DNA from 2 places in the Coprobacillus cateniformis genome. Region 1 is predicted to be linked to the other one. Evidence: a T-box and tRNA genes for the amino acid it is inferred to sense, from the RefSeq annotation. Region 1 holds a T-box; the other holds one or more tRNA genes.
The links. A T-box is a leader RNA that pairs with one kind of tRNA and senses whether it is charged. The one in region 1 lies ahead of ileS (isoleucine--tRNA ligase), so its partner is inferred to be a tRNA-Ile.

Region 1 (7,469 bases):
AAAATTATAAATATCAGGTCTTTTATGATGAATTATCCAAACAAGAAAAGGGACAATCGCACAATAAACAGCAGTTAAAAAAGCATTCTTACCTGGTGTTGTAAAAGATAAACCCCATGTCTGTACATAATATGCAGCAAATAAACAACAACCTGTTAACATACCACCCAATATATTCTCTTTTGATAAATTCTTAATCTTGGAAAAAAAGAGAATTGCTAAGAAAATAGCAGCGAGTACAAAACGTATCAGTAACAATACAGCTGGTGTCAAAAAATCAACTGCACTTTTCATTACAATAAATGAACTTCCCCAAATCAACGCTGCTATAAACAGAAACACTGATCCTTTTAATTTTTGACTCATTTTTTAATCCTTTCTAAAAAGAAATGGTACAAAGTACCATTTTCTTTTTTATCCATTCATTACATCATGGCATCGGTGACAAAGTTCACCTTCCATTTCATCTTCATCATAATAGTTCCAACATCTAGGACATTGAATACCATTGAATTTTTCTGCTTTCATATATGCAGTATCAAATTCTACCAAATCAGTTAAATCATCTGTTAACTCCACTTTAGCAACAATAAATAACTGTTTTAAATCATTAACCAATTGAGCCATATCCTCATATTCATCTTTAAAACAAATTGTTAATTTTGCTTCCATATTAGATTTAATCACTTTTTCATTTCTTAAGTCTTCTAATGCTTTCATAACATCTTTTCTAACCATTAAGAAACGATCATAATATGCTTTAATACTTTCAGCATTATCAATATTCAATAATTCTGGTTTTGGTTCTAAGAATACAGACTCTGCTTTGTTTTCATCACAATGGAAATGATCATGTAATTCTTCTGCAGTAAAGACTAATACTGGAGATAATAATTTCATCATTGTTTTTGCATAATGATACAAGACAGTCTGAACTTGTCTTCTTCTCAATCCGTCTGCTTTTTCAATATAGAGAATATCTTTTGTGAAATCCATATAGAATGCACTTAATGTATTCGTAAAACAATTTAAAATCAATTGATTAGCTTCACTAAAATCATATTGATTTAAAGCTTCTTTATATCCTTTGACAAGTTGATTTAATTCTACTAACATATACTGATCTACACCTTCAAGTTTTGAAGTTTCTACAACATCACAAGATTTAAAATCAGATAAATTTCCAAGAACAAATCTCATTGTATTTCTCATCTTACGATAATTTTCAGCAACTTGTTTCATAATCTCATCTGAAATACGGACATCAGACTGATAAGCAATTGAAGTTGCCCATAATCTTAAAATATCTGCTCCATATTGATTGACCATTTTAATTGGATCAACAGTATTCCCCAATGATTTAGACATCTTATTTCCTTTACCATCTAAAACAAATCCATGAGAAAGGACAGTTTTATATGGAGCACAGCCATGTGCCGCTGTTCCAATAATCAAAGAGGAATTAAACCAACCACGATATTGGTCACTACCTTCAAAATATAAATCAACTGGATATGGATATCCTCTTTCTTTCATAACTCCTGTATGTGATGAACCAGAATCAAACCAGACATCCATAATATCTTTTTCTTTTCTAAAAATACCATTTGGTGAATGCTCATTTGTATAACCTTCTGGCAATAAGAAATTTTCATCTTTTTCAAACCAAACATTAGACCCATATTCTCTAAATAAATGCGAAATATGTTCAAAAACCTCTTTTTCCATAATTGGGGTTCCATCTTCACAATAGATAATTGGGATTGGTACTCCCCAACTTCTTTGTCTAGAAATACACCAGTCACCACGATCTCTAATCATATTATAGATACGGACATGCCCCCATTCATTTAACCAATTGACCTTATCAATTTCACTCAATAATTTTTCTCTAATCTTGTCAATTGAGCAGAACCATTGATCAGTTGCTCTAAAGATAATTGGTTTTTTAGTACGCCAATCATGAGGATAACTATGAGTAATAAATTCAAGCTTTAATAAAACACCCAATTCATCCAGTTTCATTGTCACAGTTTTGTTAGCATCATCAACATACTGACCAGCTAGCCATTCACCACAATCTTCCATCATTTTTCCATGAGCATCAACATTACAATAAATATCTAATCCATATTTTTGTCCAACAACGAAGTCATCCATCCCAAATCCAGGGGCTGTATGAACACAGCCAGTTCCTGCCTCAGCAGTCACATGGTCACCTAGAATAACTAATGATTCACGATCATATAAAGGATGCTGACATGTTATCATTTCCAATTCAGAACCCTTGAATCTTTGTAGAATTTCTTTTTGTTCTAAACCAAATTTTTCCCATAAAGAATCAACAAGTTCTTCAAGTACTAATAATTTGCCCTTTTCACTTTGAACAAGTGCATAAGTATAATCAGCATTTAAACAGATTGCTAAGTTTGCTGGAATTGTCCAAGGTGTTGTTGTCCAAATCACAAAACTTGTCTCATTATCCAAAATACCTTTGCCATCCTTAACTGCAAACTTAACAAAAATTGTAGGACTTTTCACATCATGATATTCAACCTCTGCCTCAGCTAATGCAGATTCACTTGATGGTGACCAGTATACTGGTTTTAAACCTTTATAAATCAAACCTTCCATTGCCATTTTCGCAAAAACATCAATTTGATTTGCTTCAAATTCAGGCATTAATGTTAGGTATGGATGTTTATAATCTGCAAATGTTCCTACTCTTATACACTGCTCCATTTGTTTATGAACCTGTTCCAATGCATATTCACGACATTTTTCTCTAAACTCAGCAGTCGTCATCGCTTTACGATTCACGCCTAACTTTTGAATAGCATTTTCAATTGGTAAGCCATGTGTATCCCATCCTGGAATAAATGGAGTATAAAATCCTTCCATGTTTTTATAACGACAGATAACATCTTTAATAACTTTGTTCATCATATGTCCAATATGCATATTTCCATTTGCATATGGTGGACCATCATGAAATACAAAAGCATCTTTTCCTTCATTTTGTTTAACAACTTTTTCATACATTGATGAATCTTGCCATCTTTGTACATATGCAGGTTCTTTTTTAGGAAGATTCCCTCGCATTTCAAATTCAGTTTTTGGCATTAATAGTGTGTCTTTATAGTTCATATTTTTTCCTTCCTTTCTAAATAAAAAAACGCCCAATAAAGGACGTTTAAACGCGGTACCACCTTTTTTTCATATCACATAGATATGCTCTCAATGTCTTAACGCGACCAACGGCTAATCCCTACTTATTTTCAGGACGCTACTCAGGAGTGATTCATTATAAATTTAACTTCCTTGCTTTCACCAGCCACAAGTTCTCTCTAAGTTTCCTTTATAAACAGTCTCCATCTTCGTAGTTAATTTTCTTTTTCTTCTCTTATTAAACTAAAAATTTCAGATTTGTCAATAGTTTCTAACATATCTTCACTCATTTTTACAACATTTGCTCTAAAATCAATAGCTTCTTGCTTGAAATTATCCATATCTTTAGATAAACCTCTGACATACTCCATTGATTCTTTTAATATCATATTGGCATTTCTTTTGGCCTTTTCAATCAATTCACTTGCTTCTTTTAATGCCAATCTCGCAATCTCTTCATTCGTTTTTTCATGAACATTTAATTCTTTTGTAAGTAAGGTATTTTGTTCATTCAACTGATCTATATCACTTTGTAAAGATTGGATTGTTTCTGTCTGTTCTTGAATTTGTTGTTTTAACTCATTGATATAATCATCAACTTCAAGCCTATTATAACCTCGAAATTGTCTATCAAATTGTTCCACATCTTTCACCTCACTTATAAAAATACCCTGTCACAACATGATTTCCCTGCTTCGTTTGTCGATTTTCATCTACAAGTTTCACACGCCCATGACGCTTAAAGGATATTATATCATCATTATGACACAAAAAGCTGACTTCTTCAACATCTTTATGATTGACTTTGACATTTCCTGCACGAATTGACTCACTTGCTAATTGTCGAGGAACTTTGTACAATGTAGAAACCACTTTATCAAGTCTAAAACTTGATAAAAAGAAAGTTTTTGTCATATATTGGTGTTGAATTTCAATTGTTTCATTGATTACTTTTAAATGAATTTTAGATTTTTTTATTTGTTTCAAATGCATTTGTATAAATGAATACGTCTGTTGTGTACAAGCAAAGAATAATCTATCTGCATCATAAATATCTCCTATACACTCACGCTTAATACCTAAATTCATCAAAGCACCCAAAACATCTCTATGCTGCAATTTACCAAACTGCTGATGATAAAGAACTTCAACGACTACAATTTCAAAATCTTCTGATAAAACTTCATAAAAATCTGGACAAATAATAAGTCTTTGATTCTCAGCATTTTTAAAGCCACCCTGACAATGAATTTGTAAATCTTGAGTTCCTATTACTTTATATACAATATTCTGTTCATGTGGATTTAAAAAAGCTGTTAATATCATTCTTTGATGATTGAGAGCTTGATAGCGACAATCTAAAATCTTCTTAACAAAGGCTTCATCACCTTTAAAATGTTCTAACATAAGCAAAAAGAAAGTATTAGCAAGAGCTAATACTTATATTATTCTTCACTTTCATTTGAATCCATTGTGATATTTCCACTGACTCCAATATTTTTAGGTGTACACAGAAAAATCTTAGGACCAATTTGTTGAATATCTCCCTCAATCGCAAAGATAACTCCACTCAAGAAATCAATCACACGTTTAGATTGTTCTTTTTGTAAACGATGCAAATTGACTACAGCTGCCCTTTTTTGTTTTAAATAAATCGCTATTTCTTGTGTTTCACTATAAGCTCTAGGCTCAAACAAAACCAAATGACTATCTTTATTTGCACTTAAAGCTCTTACAGCATCACTTGTTTTTGTAGATTTTGCTTTTTCAAACATACTTGTTGTTTTCGCAGGTTCTTCTTCCGTATCTATTTCTACCTCTTCATAAATATCATCGTCTTCATCTTCTTCTTCAAAAAACCATTTTTTTACTTTTTGTCCGTATCCCATGAGGTAACCTCCTTATATTTCTTTCTTTATTATAACATAACATGTGTATGAAAAAAAGAGAAAATTGTTTCCAATATTTCTCTTTTTACCAAATCGGTTTCTTTATAGCTATTTATTTAACACTCGATATTCACCAATATAACATCCTCTCCTATTGTTATAATATTTTCAATAGGAATAATAAACGTTGGTGGCCCTTTAAAAACACACAACAATCGAAATGCTGATACACGTTCCACAATAATTGCCTGTATACATCGGCAAAGTGGATCTATCTCAACATCGACAACATAACCAATCTTCGTTCCAGTTGCTGCATTCACAACATCTTTGCATTGTAAAGAAACAAATCGCATACAATCACCCATACAGTATATGCAAACACTAAACCATATATTTCTTTAAATGTGATAAAGCCTGTTTTTCAATACGTGAAACCTGTGCTTGAGAAATAAATAATTCTTTAGCAATTTCACTTTGTGTATGTCCTTTAAAATATCTCTCATTAATAATTTGTAATTCTTTTTCATCCAAGTGATTCATAGCTTCATATAAATCAATTGAATTCTGCATATCTTCCATTTGATTTTTACGATCAGGAATCTGGCTTTCTAAATCAATTTGTCCATTCCCATCATTTTGAACTTCTTGTGAAAGAGAAGTTACACTATTGGTTGATGATAATGCCTCAACTAATAGAAATTCATCAACATCTAAAATCTTTGATAATTCTTTAGTTGATGCTTCCTTATGATGTTTTTTCATATATTCTTCATTTGCCAATAAAGCTTTATATGCCAAATCACGCATAGAACGTGGGATTCTCATTGGTGAATTATCTCGAATATAACGTTTAATTTCTCCAATAATTAAAGGAACTGCATATGTGGAAAAACGAACATCTAATGATGTATCAAAATGATCAATAGCTTTGATAAGACCAATGACACCAACTTGGAATAAATCATCTAAATTACTGACTCTCTGATGATATTTTTGGACTAATGATAAAACCAGTTTCAAATTAGAAAGAACAAGTTTTTCCTTTATATTTTCATCATTTGTTTGATGATATTGATCTAATAAATTCATCGTTTCCTGATGACTTAACTTTTCGTATTCTTGAATAGTATAACCATTAATTTCAACTTTGTACCTTGACATACTTTCGACTCCTTTGATAGAAGTCTCACCATTTTAAATGACATTATTCATCATCATTCAATTTATTTCGTAACTTTTTGATAATCTTTTTCTCTAATCTAGATATATATGATTGTGAGATCCCTAATACCTCTGCAACGTCTTTTTGAGTTAATTCATCATGACCTACCAAACCATATCGCATCATTAATATTTCCTGTTCTCTTTCATTTAAATGGTGCAAAGCACGATAAAATTTTTCTTTTTGATCATTATGTTCAATTTCATCTTGAACAATGTCTTTATCAGTTCCAATAATATCTGACAATAATAATTCATTACCATCATAATCCACATTTAAGGGTTCATCTAAAGATATTTCTTGCCTTAATTTGTTATTTTTTCTTAAAAACATTAATATTTCATTTTCTATACAACGTGAAGCATAGGTTGCCAATTTAATGTTCTTATCCATTTTAAAAGTATTGACAGCTTTTACTAATCCAATCGTTCCAATACTAATTAAATCTTCAATACTTCCATTTTGAACAGAATCGTACTTTTTAGCAACATAAACAACAAGACGCAAATTATGCTCAATTAACAAGTCTCTAGCCTGAGCATCTCCCTGTTGCAGTTTTACCAAAGCATCTGCTTCCTCTTTACCTTTCAAAGGTGCTTTTAAAACATCATGTCTACCAATATAAAATAGAACTTTCTTTTTGAATAGCCAACGCTTAATCCATTGTAAAATCATAACAAGCCTCCTAATAACTGAGAATTTAAAATACAATCATACTCGTTAGATGACATCACTCCTACGTAAACATGATGTAGAACTTGATGATTAATCTCTATCTCTTTCATAACAATAATATCTACTGTTTCTACCTGATTTGCTGTCTCAATCACAATGCTGTCAATCTTTTCATAAGCCTCCAACAAAGAATGACTAATAAAAATAACAGGATATCCCTTATAAAAAACTTTGTTTCCATTATCTACAAATCCTAAACATTCTTTTCCTAAAAAAGAAACATTGACCATTTCATCTTTTTGAAGTTTATGTTGGCAAAATGCAATATAAAAATAAAAAATACCAAGAACTATAAATGTAAGAATAAGTAATGAAACAAAATCAAAACCTTCTACCAATAAAACACCTTGGAATATTGTAGAAGATGGTAATATCATCTCCAAAAAAGCCAATAATGAGATATAGACAAATAAAAACAAAGGATAATAGATATAAGTGAGTTTTTTAAAATA
Region 2 (7,469 bases), 2.7 Mb from region 1:
TCTACAGTCTCCATATATTTCACCTCTTTACAATAAGTATATCATATTTTTTAAAGATTTATATATCTTTTTTTTAATCCAATAGATTTGCTTGAATTTTATTGCTTAACAGTTCTTCAAGTTTAACCAGTTCTTCATAATGACTATTTGCATACTTGAAGAATGGTTCACCTACATCTCTTGTTCTTGCTTCAACTAAATTAATTGCATTCCAAGCAATTTCTTTCAATACTAACACATCCGACATATCCATTGTAACACATGTTTTGCTTAACGATATATAATCTTCTGGTCGTTCATCTGCAAGAATTGAATTAAAAACCTCAACATATAATTCATCTGAAATCATTTCATCAATATCAGGCAAATATCCAAGAGTACATCTTAAATACCCTAATACATATTCTTCAACAACATCTAATACTGTATTACATTCTTTTAATAACTCTGCTACTATCATAACTTTTGCCTCCATATGAAAAGAACAATATTATTTTTTAATACTGTTCTTTATAAATAACTATTTAAAATTAATATCGTTTAACAATATCAATATATTTACTTTTTCTTTTTTTGATTATCGGTTATCGTCCTGATTAATTATAGATGGTATCAAACCATATAATTTTTTTAGCTATGTCATTTATTAAATAAATCACATAACATTTCTATCGCTAAAAATTATAAAACAATAACTATTTTTTTATAAGTCGCGAACCTTTGATAACGCAGATTGGAACTGCTTTTATTCACTTGTCAAGGTTCTGTTTCAAAATTTATTTTATTATTTCTTTTGTTGCTCCTGTTGCATTTGAGCGACTGGATCAGCAACTTGTTTCATGGATTGAACGATTTTTTCAACCTCTTTGATATCTACTTCTTTAACGGTCTCTGCTTTATAGCTTTGCACTAATTGAGCAAATCCATTACCACCACTCACGTAATGTCCTACGACAACATCTTCAAAATCAACAAATACTTTTCCTAGAGGGTTGTTATTCATTTTATGAGTTAAGACATCTAACAAACCTTTATTAGGACCTGTAGCTGTAACGTTAACAGTAATTTGTTTATTATTGAAGTGATTTGTGCACTTCACAGCAAACACGTTATACTTGGTATTTCTACCATCAACTTTTGCACTCTTTTCAGATGGAGCATATCCATTAAACTCCATAATAAGTAAACGCTCACTTAATTTATTGACAACAAAGTCAGTTAAAGCTAATTCTCTTTCGATAGTATTTACAATTTTCAACATATTTTCTTCACCTATTTAACCTTTTCTATTTTCTTTTTACTAGTTTCTATTTACTAGTTTCTATTTTCTTAACTTTTCAAATTTTTATTATTTTTTTGATTTGTAACGAGACTTAAATGTTTTGATATTTATATTGCTAATCTATTTGTTATCTCCTTTCTACAGCAATACACTTGATTTAATATCTGTAGAAATAAAGATTTATAATTACATTCATTTTTATAAACAAAAAACTCATGCAAACTATGTTATCTAAAACATAATTCACATGAGTATGTGTCTTATTGGTGGAGCTTAGCGGGATCGAACCGCTGACCTCCTGCGTGCAAGGCAGGCGCTCTCCCAGCTGAGCTAAAGCCCCAATTCCTATATAATTTATATATGGTGGGCCTGAATGGATTTGAACCATCGACCTCACCCTTATCAGGGGTGCGCTCTAACCAACTGAGCTACAGGCCCATATAATAACAGAAATTAATGGTGGGCCTGAATGGATTTGAACCATCGACCTCACCCTTATCAGGGGTGCGCTCTAACCAACTGAGCTACAGGCCCATTAATGACTGCCCTAATATATTAGCATAGCACCTATTTTTCGTCAATACTTTTTTGTATTTTTTTCAATTAAAATCGACTCTTCAAATTTACATATTCTTTCTATTTACTTAAGAAAAGAGATAAGTGATCACTTACCTCTTCATATCATTTAATTCTAATAATGCTTTCACTGCATTTTCATCTGGAACTGGTGGTACAAATTCCGCCTTTGCAAAATAGAAGCCTTGAACATAATCTATATTCAAATAGAAGGCTACAGTTAGCTCTTGATATGTCTCAACACCCTCAGCAATGACTTTCTTATTTCTTTCATGACAATAAGCGACAATATTTTCTACAATTTTCTGTTTGTCAATATCTTTATCAATGTCTCTAATTAAATCCATATCAATTTTAACATAATCAGGATTGACGATTAAAAGATTACGATTACTATTATAACCACTTCCATAATCATCCAAAGCTGTCTCAGCATTCCAGTGTGTTAAGATTTCTTTTTTAGCTTCAAAACAATTTTTATTATGTTCCTCATCTTCTGTAACTTCTAATACAACTTGACCTAGTATATCTGAATATTTCTTTTCCAAATTTTCTATTTCAAATAATGGTAGAATTTGATTAGATATAGAATTAATAAAAATCTTCTGTGTTGAAGAAACATCACCATTGCGATAATATTCTGCATAAGCACGCAGTGCTTCTTGCCATGTTAAAGTCTCTATTTTATTTAACTGAAGTTCAAGTTTTGCAAGTGAGATAATCTCTTGAGTATCCCTCAGTGTTGGATGTGTTGAACGCATTAAAGCTTCATAACCAAAGACATTTCCTGTATGCATCTCAATAATAGGTTGAAATGCATATTTTATCATTCGACCATCAATCAATTGATAATAGTCTAATCTTTTCTTCATAATATATGAATTATTCTCATAATCTGTAACATTAAACATTGCTATTTCACCCTTACCAGAATGTTTAACAGAATACATAGCATAATCAGAATAACGTTGGAGTTCTTCAAATTGAGTACTATCGCTTGGATACCATGCAATACCACCTGAAAGGTAAACCTTCACTTCTTTATGATTAGATAAAGTCAATATACTTTGAGCAATACCTTGTTTAAGAATTTTTAACTGCTCATTTATATCTTCTTTTGTATCATAACCATAATAAAATAGATAGAATTCATCACCAGATGTTCGTGAAACAATTGTACTTTCAGGTGAAAACTTTTTAAATATATTTGCTGCTCCTTTAATATACGCATCTCCACAATCATGGCCATATTTATCATTAATAGATTTCAAATTATCTAAATCCATCATAACTAATGCCGCAATTTTTAGTTTTTGAACATCTATACTGAATAATCTTTTCATTTTTCGTTGAAATGCACGACGATTGATGAGTCCTGTTAAAACATCATGATCTCTTTCATGTTCAATAACTTGTCGTTCTTTAATCATATCGCTAATTTCTTCAACCAATCCAACATATTTATGTTGATTTTGTGTATAACGTAATCGTAAATATATATTTTCATTTTGGGATTGAATATGATAGATATATTCATTTGCATTTTGAGTTGGTGATGCACAATTATCAAACACTTGAAATAGTTTTTTAAATTCTTTTGGAGTCATCGTCTTTGTATCAACATGATTCATCATAAAAATATCAAAGAACCCATCAGTTAGAAATAATTCATCCTTATCAAAATCCACTTCAAATCCAGCTAGATTTGTATTAGCCAAACGAATAATATTTGTAAAACGTGTTGCAGAATCTAATACATCATTACTCATCTTTTCAATTGCTTGAATAAGCTGATCAATCTCAATAATATTTGTTTTTTCTATATTAACATGTGATACTGCCTTTGAAGAATAAGAAATGCGACGAGCCAAATCTATAACTGGCTCCGCAATAAATCTTGCAAGAACAAATGATAAAGCTGCTCCTATGAGAATGATAAATGCTATAACAACATAAAACACACTCATAAGATGTTCTGTAAAACCATATAGTTCGCTCTTATCAATAATCCCCATCAATACCCATTTTTGACTTTCATATGGTGTATTACTATTATAAAGTTTTAATATATGAGGAGAGCAATAGATTGAATTATTGATATAAACTTCATTTTCACCTGACACATTAAGTATCGAAAATTGATCAATTTCACGTGAATAATAAGGTCCATTTAAAAACATTGATTGATATGTATTCTCTTTTGTTTGTAATGCAAGCATATAGCCACCATTACCACTATTTGATAATTCATCATAAGCTAATGTTTTTTGTAAATAAGCAAATGAAATATCAATTCCTATCATACCATATATTTTTTGATTATAAATAAGTGGTAAGACATAAGAAATTCGATAATTCTCACTATTATAGAGTTTATAAGGCTGTAGCCAGCATCCAACATCTTTTATATCAAAATCTGGATTTTCTAAAACCAAATGAAAGTTTTGAAATAATTCTTTATATTTATTCATATCTTCTTGACGAAATTCAAAAGATGGTTGCCAAGATGTATCAGTTGGTATATTTAAATTATCAATCAATTGCACTGGACAACGCGCCAATAACAAATCAGAATTTCCTGATTCATATGAACCTTCTGGATCATTATCCATAACATAAAAACCAGGATAATGCTGTGTATCACTTGCTGTGAATTGACCATCACTTAAAAGAATATACGCACCTGTTGTTCCATGATTCCTCAAAAGTGTAATCACTTCACCTGATACTTTCTTTAATAGCAATTGACTATCATCAGATGAATGAGAGAGTTTCTCTAATGATATTTGATTTGTTTTTACTAAATTTTCAGTAATAGCATTAATTCTATCTATTTCCACATCTAAATTAGACCATTTTGAAACCATTGAAGTTTGTAAATCATGAGAACGATTTGAAACCTGTTGATCAAAAAGATTTCGACTATTATCATCTAATTCACCAAGAATATCATAATAACTCGCTATTCCTACAATAAAACATGCAATTAAAGAAACCAGTAAACACATTGGTATAAAAATACGTCTAAATAATGAGTTCTTCTTTATTTTCGAACTTTTCTTTTCTCTCATCAGTCTATCCTACGATATCCTTTAATCCCTCATATACCTCTTTATACCATTTTTCAAAATTTTCATTATTATCGTATGCTGCAAAAACTTCATCCTGACTCTTACCTGATTCCAAAGCATGTTCAACTTTTTGACGATCTGATTTTGCTTTATCTTGTAAACATTTTTCTAATTGGGAACGAAGTTCAGTTCCATTTTCAAAGGCTTTTGTTGTGTAAAGTTCCATATTATTAACAGTATTCACTGAAACCTCTATAACTTCTTTCATTAAATCAGAATGAATATCTGTTGTTTTTTCAATAGTATCAATTTGATTTGCTTTTTTTGTTACTGGAAGATACCCTGAATCTATTGAAAATTGAATGTTTTGTTCCTGCTGTGTAAACCACTTTAAAAATTCTACAGAGCCTTCAATATGGGCAGCATCACCATTTGTAACAACCATACCTGCCCCTTGTTGAACTGCATATCTTTTCCCATCTTTAAACAACGGAACTTCCATAACCTTGACTTCTATTGGATAGCTTTCTTCATCATTGACAATAACTTGATTTGGAAAAAATGTTGCACCAGAAGAAGATCCAACAAAACTGATAATGTTTCCAAGTTTCACATCATCACTTCTAAATCGACCTTCAGCAGCAAAATATCCATGAATATATGGTGTATAATAATAATCCCATAATTTTCTAACAGCTGTTTTATCAAAGTCTAATGTTGCTTTACCATCTTTGACTTGAATAATATCATGACCTAATTGCTTCAATCCTATAACAATATAATTGGCAAACGCATCTCTACCAAAAAATGCTTTTCCATCATTTGGTGTTGATGTCAATCCATCAGTATACTCATAATACTTCTTTGAGACCTCAACCAATCCTTCAATTGTTGATAAATCTTCTATTTGAACTCCAGTGGCATTCGCAAATTGATTAAAATCAGTCATATTCAACATCATAATTTCTGTTGATTTCGCAGTTGGAAAAATTTTTAATCCCCCATTAAACTGTCCTTCTTCAATATAACCAGGAATATATTGAGAAAGTTCTTGTTCTGTAAAATGTAAACTTAAATCCTCAACAATTCCTAAAGCATCAACTTGATATGCAGTATCAGCATATGCTGCAAAAATATCTGGAACTTCTTGAGCTCCCACTTTTTTATTTGCTGCATCTCGTACACTTTGACCAAGTTCATTGACATTACCAAAACCTGTAACTTCAACAATAATACCCTTTTCTTTCCCTACTGTTGCATTAAATGATTCAACCAAACCATTAAATGATTCCATTTGCTTGCCAGTATAATAGTTCCATAATTTAACTGTTATTGGCTTATCTGGGTCCAAATAAGTTTTTGATGTACACCCCATACACAAAAGAAGTGCTAAGCAACATATCATTTTTAAACTTCTTTTCATAATAAAACTCCCCTTCATTCATAACTTAATCATACCATTATTCAAAGGAGTTTACAATATTTTCCTATCCCCCAGAGGACAAGGACTTCTGATAATTCTCAATTCCATCACTTATAGCCACTGCTAATTTCTTATGATATTTAGCGCTTTTTAATTGTCCACGTTCATTTGCATTAGAAAGGAACCCACACTCGACCAAAACGCCTGTGGATTGTGTAGCACGCAAAACATAAAACCCACAAGAAGAAGTAGGCTTCTTTGTTCCTGTAACAGGTTTCATACTATCATGTATACATTTTGCCAAACGCTCTCCCTCTTGGCTTTTTCTATAATAAAAAACTTGTGACCCCCAAGCCCCTGAAGATGATGAATTTAAATGAATACTTAAAAAAAGATCAGGTTTATATTCATCTATCTTCAAAACTCTTAAATACATATCATCTTGTTTTGAATAGTTATAATTACGTCTTGTCATATCCTGATCATCAGTACGTGTCAGATAAACAGTTGCCCCTCTAGACTCCAATTCACTTTTTAAAGCATAACAAATCTTCAAATTTAATTCATCTTCATTGACTTTTCCAACACTTGCGCCATTATCTAATCCACCATGTCCAGGATCTAACACAATAACTTTTTTAGCTAGACTTTGTGATGATGAAACACTGACAACTGGTTTGTACATCAACGAACACAATGCAAACAACATAATAAACGGTATTACTTTTTTCATATCATCACCCATATTATCATATGTTTTGATTACAATCGTATTCCATAAATCAAATATTTTATACTTTCTCAAATAAATACTTGTGAAAATTTAAAAAAGCATCTAAAATTCAATAATTCTAGACGCTATTTTTATTAATATTCTATTTCGTCAGCACCAAAAAGAGTTTTTACACACGAAAGCGCTTCATCATAATGAGAATATGGTACATAAAACTGATAAGTCTCTAACATTGGTCCTATCTTCAATGACATTCCTGCTCCCATTGAACTGGCACAATAATAAGGAACATGATGTTCTTCTAAGAGTTCTTTTAACATATCGGCATCGGCCCAAAGTTGTTTCTTTTCTATCAAGAAACAATCATCATCTAAATGTGCCTCT

Region 2: it has a tRNA-Ile gene. The T-box ahead of ileS (isoleucine--tRNA ligase) is inferred to sense a tRNA for this amino acid. The anticodon was not compared.

Annotation. Positions count from the first base shown of each region.
Region 1 covers NZ_WSNW01000001.1:3,571,788-3,579,256, forward strand. Annotated here, with positions in the region: gene GQF29_RS17740 (DMT family transporter) at 1-366, opposite strand, end outside; gene ileS (isoleucine--tRNA ligase) at 415-3,147, opposite strand; T-box leader at 3,183-3,387, opposite strand; gene GQF29_RS17750 (DivIVA domain-containing protein) at 3,384-3,812, opposite strand; gene GQF29_RS17755 (YlmH family RNA-binding protein) at 3,823-4,575, opposite strand; gene GQF29_RS17760 (cell division protein SepF) at 4,614-5,057, opposite strand; gene GQF29_RS17765 (YlmC/YmxH family sporulation protein) at 5,174-5,413, opposite strand; gene GQF29_RS17770 (sigma-70 family RNA polymerase sigma factor) at 5,442-6,221, opposite strand; gene sigK (RNA polymerase sporulation sigma factor SigK) at 6,265-6,957, opposite strand; gene GQF29_RS17780 (hypothetical protein) at 6,954-7,469, opposite strand, start outside.
Region 2 covers NZ_WSNW01000001.1:837,044-844,512, forward strand. Annotated here, with positions in the region: gene GQF29_RS18350 (hypothetical protein) at 1-14, opposite strand, end outside; gene GQF29_RS04225 (hypothetical protein) at 74-460, opposite strand; gene GQF29_RS04230 (hypothetical protein) at 785-1,261, opposite strand; tRNA gene GQF29_RS04235 (tRNA-Ala) at 1,547-1,622, opposite strand; tRNA gene GQF29_RS04240 (tRNA-Ile) at 1,644-1,720, opposite strand; tRNA gene GQF29_RS04245 (tRNA-Ile) at 1,740-1,816, opposite strand; gene GQF29_RS04250 (GGDEF and EAL domain-containing protein) at 1,951-4,929, opposite strand; gene GQF29_RS04255 (extracellular solute-binding protein) at 4,934-6,352, opposite strand; gene GQF29_RS04260 (N-acetylmuramoyl-L-alanine amidase family protein) at 6,417-7,085, opposite strand; gene GQF29_RS04265 (hypothetical protein) at 7,220-7,469, opposite strand, start outside.